DNA from 2 places in the Allosphingosinicella ginsenosidimutans genome. Region 2 is predicted to be linked to the other one. Evidence: predicted binding sites of a transcription regulator. Region 2 holds the regulator's gene; the other holds the start of a gene.
What was found. The regulator LexA, encoded in region 2, represses DNA repair genes until DNA is damaged. The targets are predictions, from matches to a motif close to GTTCCNCNCTTGTTCT.

Region 1 (7,232 bases), 180 kb from region 2:
CACAGGCTGGGCGATCAATGCGGCGCTCGACGACGGCACGCCAGCGGCGACCGCGCGGCTCGCCGATGTCGCGTCCTATTTCTCGATCGTCACGACGCTCTTCCTTCGCCTGATCAAGATGATCATCGCGCCGCTGGTCTTTTCCACCCTGGTCGTCGGCATCGCGCATATGGGCGATACCGCCGCGCTCGGTCGGGTCGGGCTCAAGGCGCTGTTCTGGTTCATCTGTGCGAGCCTGGTGTCGCTGACGCTCGGGTTGATCCTGGTCAATCTGCTGCAACCGGGCGTCGGGCTCGATTTCGCGGTGCCCGCCGCGAACGCAGCGAGCGGGGTCGAGCGATCGTCGTTCAACCTCACCCAGTTCATCACTCACCTCGTGCCGCAATCGATTTTCGAGGCGATGGCGACGAACGAGATCCTCCAGATCGTGATCTTCTCGCTTTTCCTCGGGGTCGCGATCACCGCGGTGGGCGAGCCGGCGCGGCCGCTCGTCAGGGGCGCCGAGGCGCTCGCCAAGGTGATCCTCCAGGTCACCGATTATGTGATGCGCCTCGCCCCGATCGCGGTGTTCGCGGCGGTGACGGCGGCGATTGCCGAGCGCGGCCCGCAGATCATCGGCACCTTCGGTTATTTCATCGCGAGCTTCTATGCCGGCCTCGCGATCCTCTGGGCGCTGCTCATCGGCGCCTGCTTCCTGGTTGCGGGACGCCCTGCGCGCCGGCTTGTCCGCTATATCCGCGAGCCGGCGCTGCTCGCCTTTTCGACCGCCTCGTCGGAGGCCGCCTTCCCGCGCACGCTGGAGGCGCTCGATCGGTTCGGCGTGCCACCGCGGATCGCCAGCTTCGTGCTGCCGCTCGGCTATTCGTTCAACCTGGACGGGTCGATGATGTACATGACCTTCGCGACGATCTTCATCGCGCAGGCCTATGGCATCGATCTCAGCCTGGGCCAGGAAATCGCGATGCTGCTGGTGCTGATGGTCACGTCCAAGGGCATCGCCGGCGTGCCGCGCGCCAGCCTGGTCATCATCGCCGCGACGCTCACCATGTTCAACCTGCCCGAGGCCGGCGTGCTGCTCGTCCTTGCGGTCGATCATTTCCTCGACATGGGGCGCTCCGCGACCAATGTCGTCGGCAATGCGGTGGCGAGCGTGGTGGTCGCGCGCTGGGAGGGAAGTCTCGATGCGCCGGAGCCGCCGGAGATCGAGCCGCCCCATGCTCCCTCGCACCGCGCGGCGCCGCCGCCGGAAAGCTGAGCCTTCCGCTCGCGACGCGATCAGGAAGGCCGGGCGCGCTCAGGCGTAGCGATAGGGGCCGCCTGCCTTGATCGCCGCGGCATAAGCGGGGCGGGCGTGGATCCGTTCGAGCCAGTCGAGGAGATTGGGGTACGCCTCGTCGAGCCCCGCGCGCTCGCGCGCCAGCTCGAGCGGGAAGCTCATCATGATGTCGGCGGCGGTGAATTCATCGCCTGCGAACCACGGCCGCTCGGCAAGCTCGGTCTCCAGCCAGTCGAGATGCTTGCCGAACATGGTGAGGATCGGCCCGCGCGCCGGCTTTCCCATCGTGCCCATCCGCTCGGAGACCAGCAGGCCGAAGAGCGGCGCCATCAACGAGCCTTCGGCATAATGGACGAACTGGCGATAGCGCAGGACCGAATCGCGATTGGCCGGCGGCCCGAGGCGGCCCTCGGCTTTTTCGACCAGATAATCGATGATCGCGCCGCTTTCGATCAGCACGCGCGGCCCACCACCGCCCTCGGCGGCGCGGTCCTCGATCGCCGGCGCCTTGCCGAGCGGATGGATGCGCGACAGATCGGGCGGGGCCAGCATCGTCTTCGGATCGCGCGCATGGCGCACCACCTCATAGGGAAGGCCAAGCTCCTCGAGCAGCCAGAGCACGCGTTGAGAGCGCGAATTTTCGAGGTGATGGACGACGATCATGCGCGGCTCCCGGGAAGCCGTCATAGACAGGCGTCGCTGCCTTGCAAATGGCCGGGCGGCAACGGAAAGCGGCCGCGCCCCCCTGATCCCGGACGCGGCCGCAACTCTTTACCCGGGACGAGTCCCGACGATCCGATGATCCCAACGAGACCCCTGCCACGCGCGGCCGGGGCCAAGGCCGGCTCCCCCCGATCGAGACCGGCCCCCGCGCGCCTCAGGCGTCGTCCTCGGCGTCCGGACCGGTCATCAGCGCCTCACCGACCTCTTCGGTCCGCCCGCGGATCGCGCGCTCGATGCGCTCGGCGATCTCCGGATTGTCCTTGAGATAGGCCTTGGCATTCTCCCGCCCCTGCCCGATCCGGATCGAATCATAGCTGAACCAGGCGCCGGATTTCTCGACGATGCCGGCTTTTACGCCCAAATCGAGCACTTCGCCCAATTTGGACACGCCCTCGCCGTACATGATGTCGAACTCGACCTGCTTGAACGGCGGCGCGAGCTTGTTCTTGACCACCTTCACCCGGGTCGAATTGCCGACGATCTCGTCGCGGTCCTTGATCTGGCCGGTGCGGCGGATGTCGAGCCGGACCGAGGCGTAGAATTTCAGCGCATTGCCGCCGGTCGTCGTCTCGGGATTGCCGTACATGACGCCGATCTTCATCCGCAGCTGGTTGATGAAGATGACGAGGCACTTGGACTTGGAGATGGAGCCGGTGAGCTTGCGCAGCGACTGGCTCATCAGCCGTGCCTGGAGGCCGACATGGCTGTCGCCCATTTCGCCCTCGATCTCGGCGCGCGGCACCAGCGCGGCGACCGAATCGACGATCAGGATGTCGACCGCGTTCGAGCGCACCAGCGTGTCGGTGATCTCGAGCGCCTGCTCGCCCGTGTCGGGCTGCGAGACGATGAGGTTGTCGATGTCGACGCCGAGCTTCTTGGCATAGACCGGATCGAGCGCATGTTCGGCGTCGACGAAGGCGGCAACGCCGCCCGCCGCCTGCGCCGCCGCGACCGCATGGAGGGCCAGCGTCGTCTTGCCCGAACTTTCCGGCCCGTAAATCTCGACCACGCGGCCGCGCGGCAGGCCGCCGATGCCGAGCGCGATATCGAGCCCGAGCGAACCGGTGGAGATGGTTTCGATCTGGATCGCCTCGCGCGATCCGAGCCGCATGGCGCTGCCCTTGCCGAAGGCGCGATCGATCTGCGCCAGGGCGGCGTCGAGTGCTTTTTGCTTATCGGTGTCCATCTGGGTCCTGTCGGAAACGACGTGAAGCGAGGCCGTCATGGCTGTCTCTCCCCTTAAAGCGCCCGCGGCGCGGGTCAACGCATGGCGGTTTCGTACACCATGTGTTCTGTTGGAACAAGAGGGAAACAAATCGGCCCGGCAGGAGCCCTTCAGCCGCCGCAGGCGGCCGCCAGCGCCGGCTCGATCGCGTCGATCGTGTAAGGCTTGGCGAGCAGCGGCGCTCCGGCGTGCTGCGCGGGCGGCGGCTCGACATGGCCGCCGGTGGCGATGACGAACGGCGTGCCGGTCTCGGCCAGGCGATCGGCGATCGGCCAGACGGCGCGGCCGTCCCTCAGCTGGACGTCGAGGATGGCGATGTCGAATCCGCCTTCGTCGACCCGCGCCAGAGCGTCCTCGATCGAATCGCAGGTCGCGACCACCTGGTGGCCCAGCGATTCGAGGAAATCCTCGAGCATCATCGCGATCAGTGGTTCATCCTCGACGATCAGGATCGATTTAAACGCGGTCATCGGCGTTGCATTATAGAATGTGGCGATCAGCGAAAGAGCCTATTTCGGCCCCTCGCCGGCGCCATTCGCACCATTTCCGGGCCGCAGAACCTCTCGCACCGCCTCCGCCAGCTGCTGAACCGAAAAGGGCTTGGCGAGGAAGGAGACGTTGGGGATGTCGATCGACTTGCGAAGCTGCTCCTCGGCGTAGCCGGACATGAACAGGATCGGCAGATCGGGATGCGTCCGGCGCGCGGCGCGCACCGTCGTCGGCCCGTCCATCGTCGGCATCACCACGTCGGAGATCATCAGGTCGATCCTGGGCGTGCTGGCAAGAAGTTCGAGCGCCGCCTCGCCATTTTCGGCCGAAAGGACGGTATAGCCGTTGCGCGCGAGCGCCCGTTCGGCGACGGCGCGCACCATCGTCTCGTCCTCGACGACCAGGATCGTGCCGCTGCCCCATGTCTCACCCGCCTTGTCCTTCGCGCGGGCCCGCGCCGGCGCCTCCCCGGGCTGGGCGCGGTGGACCGGCAGGTAGATGGTGAAGGTGGTCCCGCGGCGCACCTGCGAATCGGCGAAGATGAAGCCGCCCGATTGCTTGACGATGCCGTAGACTGTGGAAAGGCCGAGCCCCGTCCCCTTCCCCACCTCCTTGGTGGTGAAGAAGGGCTCGAAGATCTTGCCGATGATGTGCGGCGGAATGCCGGTGCCGGTGTCGGTGATCTTGAGCGCCGTATAATCGGCGACCGGAAGCACGTCCGTGCCCATCCGGCGGACCTCTTCGGCCGAGACGGCAAGCGTCGTAAGCGTCAGGGTGCCGCCCCCTTCCGGATCCTTGGCGAGGATCGCGTCGCGCGCATTGACCGCGAGGTTGACGATGACCTGTTCGAGCTGGCCGGGGTCCGCGCGCACGGGGCCAAGCCCGCGGCCGTGCTTCACCACCAGCTTCACCCGCTCGTCGAGCAGCCGGTTCAGCAGGTGCGAGACCTCCGCGACGACGTCGGGAAGCTGCAGAACCTGCGGCCGCAACGTCTGCTGGCGGGAGAAAGCGAGCAGCTGGCGGGTGAGGTTGGCGGCCCGGTTCGCGTTGGATCGGATCTGCTGGATGTCGTCATAGTCGCTGTCGCCCGGCTGGTGGCGCATCAGCATCAGATCGCAGGTCCCGATGAGAGCGGTCAGGATATTGTTGAAATCGTGGGCGACGCCGCCGGCGAGCTGGCCCACCGCCTGCATCTTGGTCGCCTGCGCCACCTCGCGCTTGAGCCGCGCCTCCTCGCTATTGTCCTTGAGGCTGATGAGCACGGCGGCACTGCCGAGCCCCCGAGCGCCCGCGACGGTCATCGCCACCGGCTCCTCCGGGTTCGTCTTCATCCGCACGGCGAGATCGCCCGAAAGCGCGCGGCCACGGCCGAAGCGGCGCACCGCATCCGACACGGCTGCCTTATCCTCGTCGACGACCAGATCGCCGGGCCAGGCGGGGCGTTCCGTGTGGTTCAATCCGGCGGCCTTGCGGAAGGCCTGGTTGAGGAAGGTGAACCGGCCGTCCGAATCGGCCAGCGCGAGGCCGAGCGGAAGGCTGTCGAGCAGGGCGTGGATGTGCAGGCTCTCATCCTCGCTCAGCCGGACGCTGGCGATATCGTCCATCAGCAGGAAGAAGGAGAGCGCGTCGGGCCGGTCGGCGGACGGGATCTGGATGATCCGCAGCGGCGGCGAGGCCTTGCCCTCCGCGGCGAGGTGGAACTGGCCATTGTCATCGGCGACGAGATGGTCGACCAGCTGCGTGCCTTCAGCTCCCTCCCCGTCGTCGGCGGCGGTGCGCTGGGCGAAGGCGCTGTTGGCGGCGCGGATGTCGCCGGAGGGATCTACCAACGCGAGCATCAGGCCCGCATCGCCGATCCGCCGGCCCGCTTCGCCGGCCACGAGGCGGGCGGCCTCGGCGCCGAGATCGGGGCCGTCGCCACGCCGGAAGCGCCACAGCAGCCGATCGCCGGCGACCGCCACCACCTCGCCCTCGGCCGGGCGACCGGCAAGCATCGCCGGGCCGATCGCGGCGGCGCCGTCGCGGCGCGCGATCCGGCCGGCCTCGGCCAGGCTCGTCAGCGTCGCTGGATCGGCATCGGCGGCGAGCGGCCCCACTCCGGCGCCAAACCAGCGTCCCCAGGCGCTGTTGGCGCTGACCAGATCGCCGGCCGGATCGGTGAGCGCGAGCGCGCTCGTCGGCCCCGCGCCATCGAGCACCGCCCGAAGCAGCGCGGCATCGAACGCACCCTCCGCCGGCGGCGCGAGCGCATGGATCGGCGCCGGCCGCCGGAGGAGCAGCAGGATGCCGCCGACCCCGACCAGGCCGGCCAGGAACAGGCCGGCGAAGGTCAGGTCACCGACGGCCCAGAACAGCAAGGCGGCCGAGAGCAAGGCCGCCCCGGCAACGACCAGCACCGTCCAGTCGGTGCGGCCGCCGCGGCCCGCGCCGGCAAGGGCGGCGCTGCTCGCCAAGCCGCTACCAGATCCGCACGCGCTGGTCGGGCGCGAGATAGAGGCGCTGGCCGGCGCGCACGTTGAACGCCGAATACCAGGGATCGAGATTGCGCACGACCGCGGCGCGCTGTTCCGACGGCGAATGCGGATCGGTCAGGAGCCGCTGGAGCAGGTTCGCCTCGCGATACTTGCGCCGCCACACCTGCGCCCAGCCGAGGTAGAAGCGCTGGTCGCCGGTCAGGCCGTCGATCACCGGCGCCGGCCGACCGCCGAGCGCGCGATGATAGGCTTCGTAGGCGACGGTGAGGCCCGCCAGATCGGCGATGTTCTCGCCCAGGGTCAGGTGGCCGTTGACGTGATGGCCGGGGAGCGGCTCGTAGGCGTCATATTGGGCCGCGAGCGCCTCGGTCAGGCGGTTGAAATTCTCGCGATCCTGCGGCGTCCACCATTCGACGAGCGCGCCATGCTCGTCATATTTGCTGCCCTGATCGTCGAAATGATGGCTCATCTCGTGCCCGATCACCGCGCCGATCCCGCCATAGTTGACCGCCATGTCGGCATGAGGATCGAAGAAGGGCGGCTGCAGGATCGCGGCGGGGAAGACGATCTCGTTCCACACCGGATTGGCGTAGGCGTTGATCGTCATCGGGGTCATCCCCCATTCGCGCCGGTCGACCGGCCGGCCGAGCTTGTGGAGGTCGTTGTTATAATCCCATTCGGCGGCGTTGAGCACGTTCTGGACCAGGTTCGTGCGGCTGATCCGGATCGACGAATAATCGTGCCAGAAGCTCGGATATCCGATCTTCGGTGTGAAGGCGCGAAGCTTGGCACGGGCACGCTCGCGAGTCGCCGGCGCCATCCAGCTGAGAGTCTGGAGCCGATGGTCCATCGCAGCGATCACGTTGCGGACCAGCTCGTCCGCCGCCGCCTTCGTCTCGGGCGGGAAATAGCGCTCGACATAGATGCGGCTGACGTCGTCCGGGATCATCCGGGTGACGAGCCCGACGCCGCGCTTCCAGCGATCCTCGTTCTGCGGGGTGCCGTTGAGCACGGTGCCGCGGAAGGCGAAATTCGCATCGACGAA
Region 2 (7,232 bases):
TCGATGGAGCCGGGCGCTCGGCATCTTCGCGCTGGCCGCCGGCATCGGTTGCGCGCTCGTTTGGGTCCGCGCGGAACGGGTCGCGGCCCCGCGGCTGGACCGACCACAGCTGATGACCTTCACCGGACAGGTCGAATCGGTCCAGGCGCTGCCGGGCGATGGCGCTGAGCGATTGCTCGTCGCGCCCGTCGGCCCAGGCCTCCCGGCCCGTCTTCGGCTCAACGTGCCGTCGGAACGCACGGTTTCCGGCCTCGTCCCCGGGGCGACGATCCGCGCGCGCGCCTGGATGATGCCGCCCGCGCCGATGGCCGCGCCTGGCGCCTATGATTTCGCTCGCGCCGCCTGGTTCCAGAAGATCGGTGGATCGGGGCGCGCGCTCGATCTCGAGGTCGTGGCGCCGCCGGCCGGGCGCGGCTGGAATGCCGGCCTCTCGGCCCTTCGCCAGCGCCTCTCCGCGCATATCCGCGGCCGATTGGGCGGCGGAGAGGGGGCCATCGCCGCCGCGCTCGCGACCGGCGACCAGGGCGCGATCCCCGACGATGACGCCGATGCCATGCGGCGGGCCGGGCTTACGCACCTCCTGTCGGTCAGCGGCCTTCATCTCACCGCCGTGGTCGGGGCGGTCATGTTGCTGACGCTGAAACTGCTGGCGCTGAGCCCGACCTTGGCGCTCCGGTTCCGTCTTGTCGCGATCTCGGCGGGCGTCGGCGGGATCGCCGGCGTCGCCTATACGCTGCTGACCGGCGCCGAGGTGCCGACGATCCGTTCCTGCGTCGCCGCGCTGCTCATCCTCGCGGGGATCGCGCTGGGACGTGAAGCGCTGACCTTGCGGCTGCTCGCGGTCGGGGCCTTGATCGTGCTTCTGCTCTGGCCCGAATCGCTGGTCGGCGCGAGCTTCCAGCTGAGCTTTGCCGCGATTGCCTCGATCGTGGCGCTCCATGAAAATCCGCGCATCCAGGCGCTGCTCGCGCGCCGCGACGAGGGGCGGCTCCTCCGGCTCGGCCGCTTCCTGTTCGGCCTGGTGCTTACCGGCCTGGTCGTCGAGACCGCGCTGGCGCCGATCGCGCTCTTTCACTTTCATCGCACCGGCCTGTACGGAGCCGGCGCGAACGTGATCGCGATCCCGCTCACCACCTTCATCATCATGCCGCTGGAGGCACTGGCGCTGCTGTTCGATGCCGTCGGGATGGGCGCGCCATTCTGGTGGCTCGCGGGCAAGGCGCTGTCGGCGCTCCTCTGGCTGGCGCACATGACGGCGAGTTTGCCGGGAGCGGTCGCGATGCTCCCGACGATTCCGCGCCCCGCATTCGCGCTGATCGTCGCCGGCGGCCTGTGGATCTGCCTGTGGCGCACAAGCTGGCGCGCCTTCGGCCTCGTCGTTGTCGCCGCCGGCACCATCTGGGCGGTCGCGACGCCGGCGCCCGACCTCATCGTCACCGGCGACGGGCGCCACCTCGTGCTTCGCGACGATGCCGGGCGCCTCGCGCTGCTGAGGCCGCGCGCCGGCGATTATGTCCGCGACCTGCTGGCCGAGTTGTCCGGAGCGGAACCCGATTATTACGATCTCGGCACATTACCGAATGCTGCGTGCAGCAGCGATCTATGCATGGCCGATCTGACACGCGGCCATCGCCGCTGGCGGATCGTCGCGACCCGGTCCGGCTATCGCTTGCCCTGGGCGGAGATGGTCCGGGCCTGCGCCGGTGCCGACATCGTCGTTGCCGATCGTCGCCTGCCGCGCGGCTGCACACCTCGCTGGCTCAAGGCGGATGCAACCCTGCTTCGACAGACGGGCGGGCTCGCGATCACCCTTGGCGCCACGCCGCGCGTCGCGACCGTCGCAGCGGCCGAAGGCGCCCATCCATGGGTCGGGTCGCGCTGAGCGACGCAGGGTGATCAGCCGTGATCCGCCTCGACGCAGGCGAGCTCATTGCCATTGGGGTCGAGGAACTGGAAGCGCCGGCCACCGGGAAAGGCGAAGATCGGCCTGACGATCACGCCGCCCGCCTTCGTCACGGCTTCCAGGGCAGCATCGAGATTCTCGACATCGATGACCGGCAACGGCGCCTTGGTCATCTCCTCGGCATCGCCCTGCAAGCCGATGTCGGTGTCGCCGGTCACCGTCGCCGCGTAGGTCGGCCCGAACTCGGCCAGGGTCCAGCCGAACGCCGTCTCGTAGAAGACCTTGCCCGCGCCGATCGCGCGGACGGGCAGCTCGACATAATTCAGACGGGCCATAGTCAATAGCGCCGCAGCAGTCCCGCGAGCCGGCCCTGGATCTGGACCTGCTCCGGCCGATAGCGCTGAGGATCATATTGGCGATTGGCCGGGTCGAGGCGGATCATCCGCCCTTCGTGGCGCAGTGTCTTGAGCGTCGCCTCGGCATCGTCGATCAGCGCGACCACGATCTCGCCGTCGCGCGCCGTCTCCTGGCGGCGGATCAGCGCATAATCCCCGTCGAGGATGCCGAGCTCGACCATCGAATCGCCGGCGACCTCGAGCGCATAATGTTCGCCCGGGCCGAGCAGGGCGGCCGGAACGGGCAGGGTGTCCGTGCCTTGCAGCGCCTCGATCGGCGTGCCGGCCGCGATCCGGCCGTGGAGTGGGATGTCGAGCACGTCATTGGCGGCGCGCGGCGGCGTGGGAGGAGCAGCCGAGACGCTGGCCGCGCCGCGCACCTCGGGCACCTTCAGCACCTCGAGCGCGCGCGCCCGATTGGGCAGGCGCCGGATGAAGCCGCGCTCCTCAAGTGCCGAGATCAGCCGGTGGACGCCACTCTTCGACTTGAGGTCCAGCGCCTCCTTCATCTCCTCGAACGAGGGGGACACGCCGCTCTGATGGAGGCGTTCGTCGATGTAGAGCAGCAGTTCCTGTTGCTTTCGCGTCAGCATCCGGTCCCTCCCGATGGAACATCTGCGGAACGTGTATGGAACGTTACGGGCGCTGTCAAGCATGTGCGCGCTCCGGGCCGTCCTTGCCCGACGCCCTCCCTAGCAGGGCCTTTCCAGGAAATTCCGCAGCAGCGCGTGGCCGTGCGCGCTCGCGATGCTTTCGGGGTGGAACTGGACGCCGTGGAGCGGCAGGTCGCGGTGCCGAAGGCCCTGGATGGTCCCGTCCGAGGCCTTCGCATTGATCGTCAGGGCGGCCGGAAGGCTTGCCCGCCCGACGACGAGCGAGTGATAGCGCGCCGCCATGAATGGCGTGGGGAGGCCGGCGAACAGGCCCTGTCCATCGTGATGGATGGCGGATGACTTGCCGTGCATCGGCACCGGCGCATGTTCGATCCGTCCGCCGAACGCCGCGGCAATCGCCTGAAGACCAAGGCAGATGCCGAGCAAGGGCCGCCGTGCCGTGGCGCAGGCATGGACGAGTTCGATGGAAATGCCGGCCGCATCCGGCGCGCCGGGCCCGGGGGAGATCAGGATGCCGTCGTCGCCGGCCGCGAGCGTCTCCGCAGGGGTCAGGGAGTCATTGCGCACGACGCGCACTTCGGCCCCGATCTCCTTCAGATAATGGACGATGTTCCAGGTAAAGCTGTCGTAATTGTCGATGACGAGGATCGATCGGGTCACTCCGTCGCGCTGCCGATCAGCCGCGCCTTCACCGCCGCGATCTCCTGGTCGTTGCGGTTGATCCGGCTCTGCATCTGGATGGCCCGGGCGAACTGGTCGGCGAGCTCCTCGGACGCGCTCCGCGAGAATTCGGCGCGCGTCGCGGTGATCATCTCGGGATGGCCGCTTGCGTCGCCAGGCGTGCGCTGCTGGTGATAGACGACGTACCAGCCGGCATTGTTCGGCGCCGGGACCAGCTGGGCGCGGCGCTCGGGGAGACTGAACAAAGCAAGGAGCGGCGGCGCGATCTGCTGGCCGCCGCGTGACAGATCGGCGCGGCGCATGTCGATCGGCCGGGGCGCCGGCATCGCCGGCTGCGCCTGGGCGAAGGCCTGGGCCGGGGCGGTGCCGCGGTTGATCGCGTCGGCAATCTGCTGGGCGATCTGACGCGAGCGCTGGAGCGCCATGTCCTGGGCCGCGGCGTCCCGAACGCGATCGTGGATCTGGGCGAGCGGCGGTGGCGCGGCGGGGATCGCACGCTCGATGCCGAGCAGCGCATAACGTTCATTCTCGGTGATCGGCTGGATCACCGGCTCCGGATGCTCGGCGTCGATCTCGAAGGCGGGCTGGAGCAGCGGCTGGAGCTCGGCCGGCGCGGTGAACGGCTGGTCCGGCGACTGGCCCGCCTGGGTCAGCGGCGGGGTCGTCACGAGTTGCAGATGCTCGGCCTGCGCGATCTCGTTCAGATTGGCTCCGTCCGAAATCCGGTCCTGGATCCGGTTGATGATCGCGGTGAAGGCGTCGTTCGCCTTCTGCTGGGCGATGGCGGATGCGATCTCGGCGCGGACGCTCTCGATGGGCCGCGCGGCGGAGCGCTGGATCGAATCGACGCGAACGACATGGAATCCGAACGGGCTGCGGATCGGCCCGACGACGCCGCCCTGAGCCGCGGCGAACGCGGCCTGGGAGACCTGAGCGGACGTCGCGGTCGCGAACTGCTGCGCGGTCTGGCCGTTGAAGGTGATGTCGCTGGCGGCGAAGCCCGCGCCGCGGGCCGCCTCGGCGAAGCTGGTGCCGCCGCGGACGCGCTGCGCGAAGGCCTGGGCCGCCGCCTGGGTCGGGAGCACGACCGACTGGAGGTTGCGCGTCTCGTGCGCCGCATAAGTGGCGGCATGGCTGCGATAATAGGCCTGGATTTCGGCGTCGGTGGCCTGGGTCTGCGCGGCGATCTGGTCACGACCGATCACGGCATATTGGATCACCCGCCGTTCGGGAATGACGAAGCGGTCGCGATGGCCCCGGTAAAAGGCCTGGATCTGGGCTTCGGTCGGATGGATTCCGGCGACGAGCAGCTGCGCCGGGACCACGCCGATCGAGCCGACCCGCCGTTCGAGCAGGAGATTGGCATATTCGCGAGCGACGCCCTCGGGCACCCGCGCGGTGAGCGCGATCGGGCCGAGCAGCTGCCGCTGCATCAGCTGCTGGGCGATATCCTCGCGCAGCTCGGCCTCGGTCACGTTCTGGCTCGCAAGCGCGGCGCGCATCGCATTTTCGTCGAACTGCCCGGTCACGCCGCGGAAGGCGGGAATATTGACGATCTCGCGGTCGACCATGCGCTGCGACACCGTCAGCCCCTGCGCCGTCCCGAACGACTGCACCGCCATGCCGACAATCAGCTGGTTGATGAGCTGCTCATAGGTGCCGTTGCCGAGGAAGGCGGCGAGAGTCAGGCCCGGCTGCTGCTGGCGGGCCATGTTATATTGCCGGTTGATCGTGTCGGTGAGCTTCTGTTCCGCCAGCTTGCGCCCGTCGACGGTCGCGATCGTGGTGCCCGTCGCCTGTCCGCCGCCGGCGATCAGCGAATCGATGCTCCCGAACCCGCCCGTGCCGAAGCCAGTGATGACGATGGCCAGCAGCGAGATGAACAGGATGATGCCGGTGAGGATCGCGCGGGTGCGGCGCTTGGCGGAGGAAACCATAAGGAAATGTCGTCCTGACGAGACCGAGTTTCGCGGGGTCATAAAGGGGCCGCCACTCTCCCGCAAGCTTGGCAGGGGAGAGCGCGCCTGCTAGGCGGCGCGGCCGCAAAGGAGCTGATCCACCATGCATCTGCGCCGCAAGCTCATCGCCGGCAACTGGAAGATGAACGGCAATCTCGCCGCCCTGGCGGAGATCGCCGCGACAGCCGATGCGGCGCGCGAGATCGCCGGGGTCGATGTCGCGATCTGTCCGCCATTCACCCTGATCGCGCCGGCGGTGACGCGATCGGGTGGTCTCGTCATCGGAGCGCAGGATTGCCATGCCGCCGAAAGCGGCGCCCATACCGGCTGCGTCTCCGCGTCGATGGCGAAGGAAGCGGGCGCCCGCCTCGTCATCGTCGGCCATTCCGAGCGGCGCGCGGACCAGCATGAATCCGACGCGGATGTCCGCGCCAAGGCGGAAACGGCGCTTCGCCACGGCCTCACGGCCATCGTCTGCGTGGGCGAGAGCGAGGGCGATCGCGCAGCGCGCGGCCATGTCGCTGTCGTCGAACGCCAGCTCGCCGGCTCCCTTCCCGATTCGTGGGAGGAGGGTGAGCTTGTCGTCGCCTATGAACCGATCTGGGCGATCGGCACCGGCAAGGTCGCCACGCCCGCCGACATCGGCGAGATGCACGGGGCGATCCGCGCCGCCCTGGTCCAGCGTTTCGGCGATCTCGGGGACCGCATCCGCATCCTCTATGGGGGATCGGTGAAGGCCGACAATGCGGCGGCGATCTTCGGGGTCGCCAACGTTGATGGCGCGCTGGTCGGCGGAGCAAGCCTCACGGCGGCGCAGTTCGTGCCGATCATCGAGGCCGCCGCGGCGAGTTGAATCCCTGAAGGCGATCGACTAGATCGCCGGCGACCCGTTTTTCCGAAAGAGCTCGATGTCCGGCCTGTTCACCTTCATTCTCGTCATCCAGGCGCTGGTCGCCCTCGTGATGATCACCGTCATCCTGATGCAGCGCAGCGAAGGTGGCGGCCTCACCGGCGGAAGCCCCTCGGGCCTGATGACGGCGCGCGGCGCCGCCGACTTCCTGACCCGCACGACATCGATCAGCGCGACGATCTTCGTCATCCTATCGATCCTTCTCGCGGCGCTGGCCGCCAATACCAATCGCGGCAGCCGGATCGACGCCTCGCTCGCCCAGCCCAATCCGTCGTCGCCCTCGCGGTCGATCAATCTCGGCCCGACGCCGGGCGCGCCGGCTCCGGGGGCGACGGCGCCCGCCACCGCGCCGACGCCGGCGCCCGTCACGACCGGCAACCAGTCCGGCGGGGTCCCGCTGGCGCAATAAGCGGATCGGTGATCGCGGCGGCGATGCGGGGAAAATAAATCCCGCATCGGCGCTTGCCCGAATCCGTCGCGTCCTCTTAAGGCTCGACTCCCATGACGCGGTTCATCTTCATCACCGGCGGCGTGGTCTCATCGCTTGGCAAGGGCCTGATGGCGGCATCGCTCGCCGCCTTGCTCCAGGCGCGCGGCTACAAGGTGCGCCTTCGCAAGCTCGATCCCTATCTCAACGTCGATCCGGGCACGATGTCGCCCTATCAGCACGGCGAGGTCTATGTAACCGACGACGGCGCCGAGGCCGATCTCGATCTCGGTCATTACGAGCGGTTCACCGGCGTTCCGGCGCGACAGAGCGACAACGCCACG

Region 1: the regulator LexA is predicted to act here: its motif matches at 3,297-3,312, upstream of recA (recombinase RecA).

What each region holds. Positions count from the first base shown of each region.
Region 1 covers NZ_VOQQ01000001.1:2,531,060-2,538,291, reverse strand. Annotated here, with positions in the region: gene FRZ32_RS12605 (dicarboxylate/amino acid:cation symporter) at 1-1,255, shown strand, start outside; gene FRZ32_RS12600 (glutathione S-transferase family protein) at 1,295-1,939, opposite strand; gene recA (recombinase RecA) at 2,154-3,224, opposite strand; gene FRZ32_RS12590 (response regulator) at 3,335-3,694, opposite strand; gene FRZ32_RS12585 (response regulator) at 3,734-6,166, opposite strand; gene FRZ32_RS12580 (M13 family metallopeptidase) at 6,171-7,232, opposite strand, start outside.
Region 2 covers NZ_VOQQ01000001.1:2,708,837-2,716,068, forward strand. Annotated here, with positions in the region: gene FRZ32_RS13485 (ComEC/Rec2 family competence protein) at 1-1,882, shown strand, start outside; gene FRZ32_RS13490 (VOC family protein) at 1,897-2,238, opposite strand; gene lexA (transcriptional repressor LexA) at 2,241-2,891, opposite strand; gene FRZ32_RS13500 (anthranilate synthase component II) at 2,991-3,572, opposite strand; gene FRZ32_RS13505 (peptidyl-prolyl cis-trans isomerase) at 3,569-5,530, opposite strand; gene tpiA (triose-phosphate isomerase) at 5,655-6,404, shown strand; gene secG (preprotein translocase subunit SecG) at 6,469-6,870, shown strand; gene FRZ32_RS13520 (CTP synthase) at 6,963-7,232, shown strand, end outside.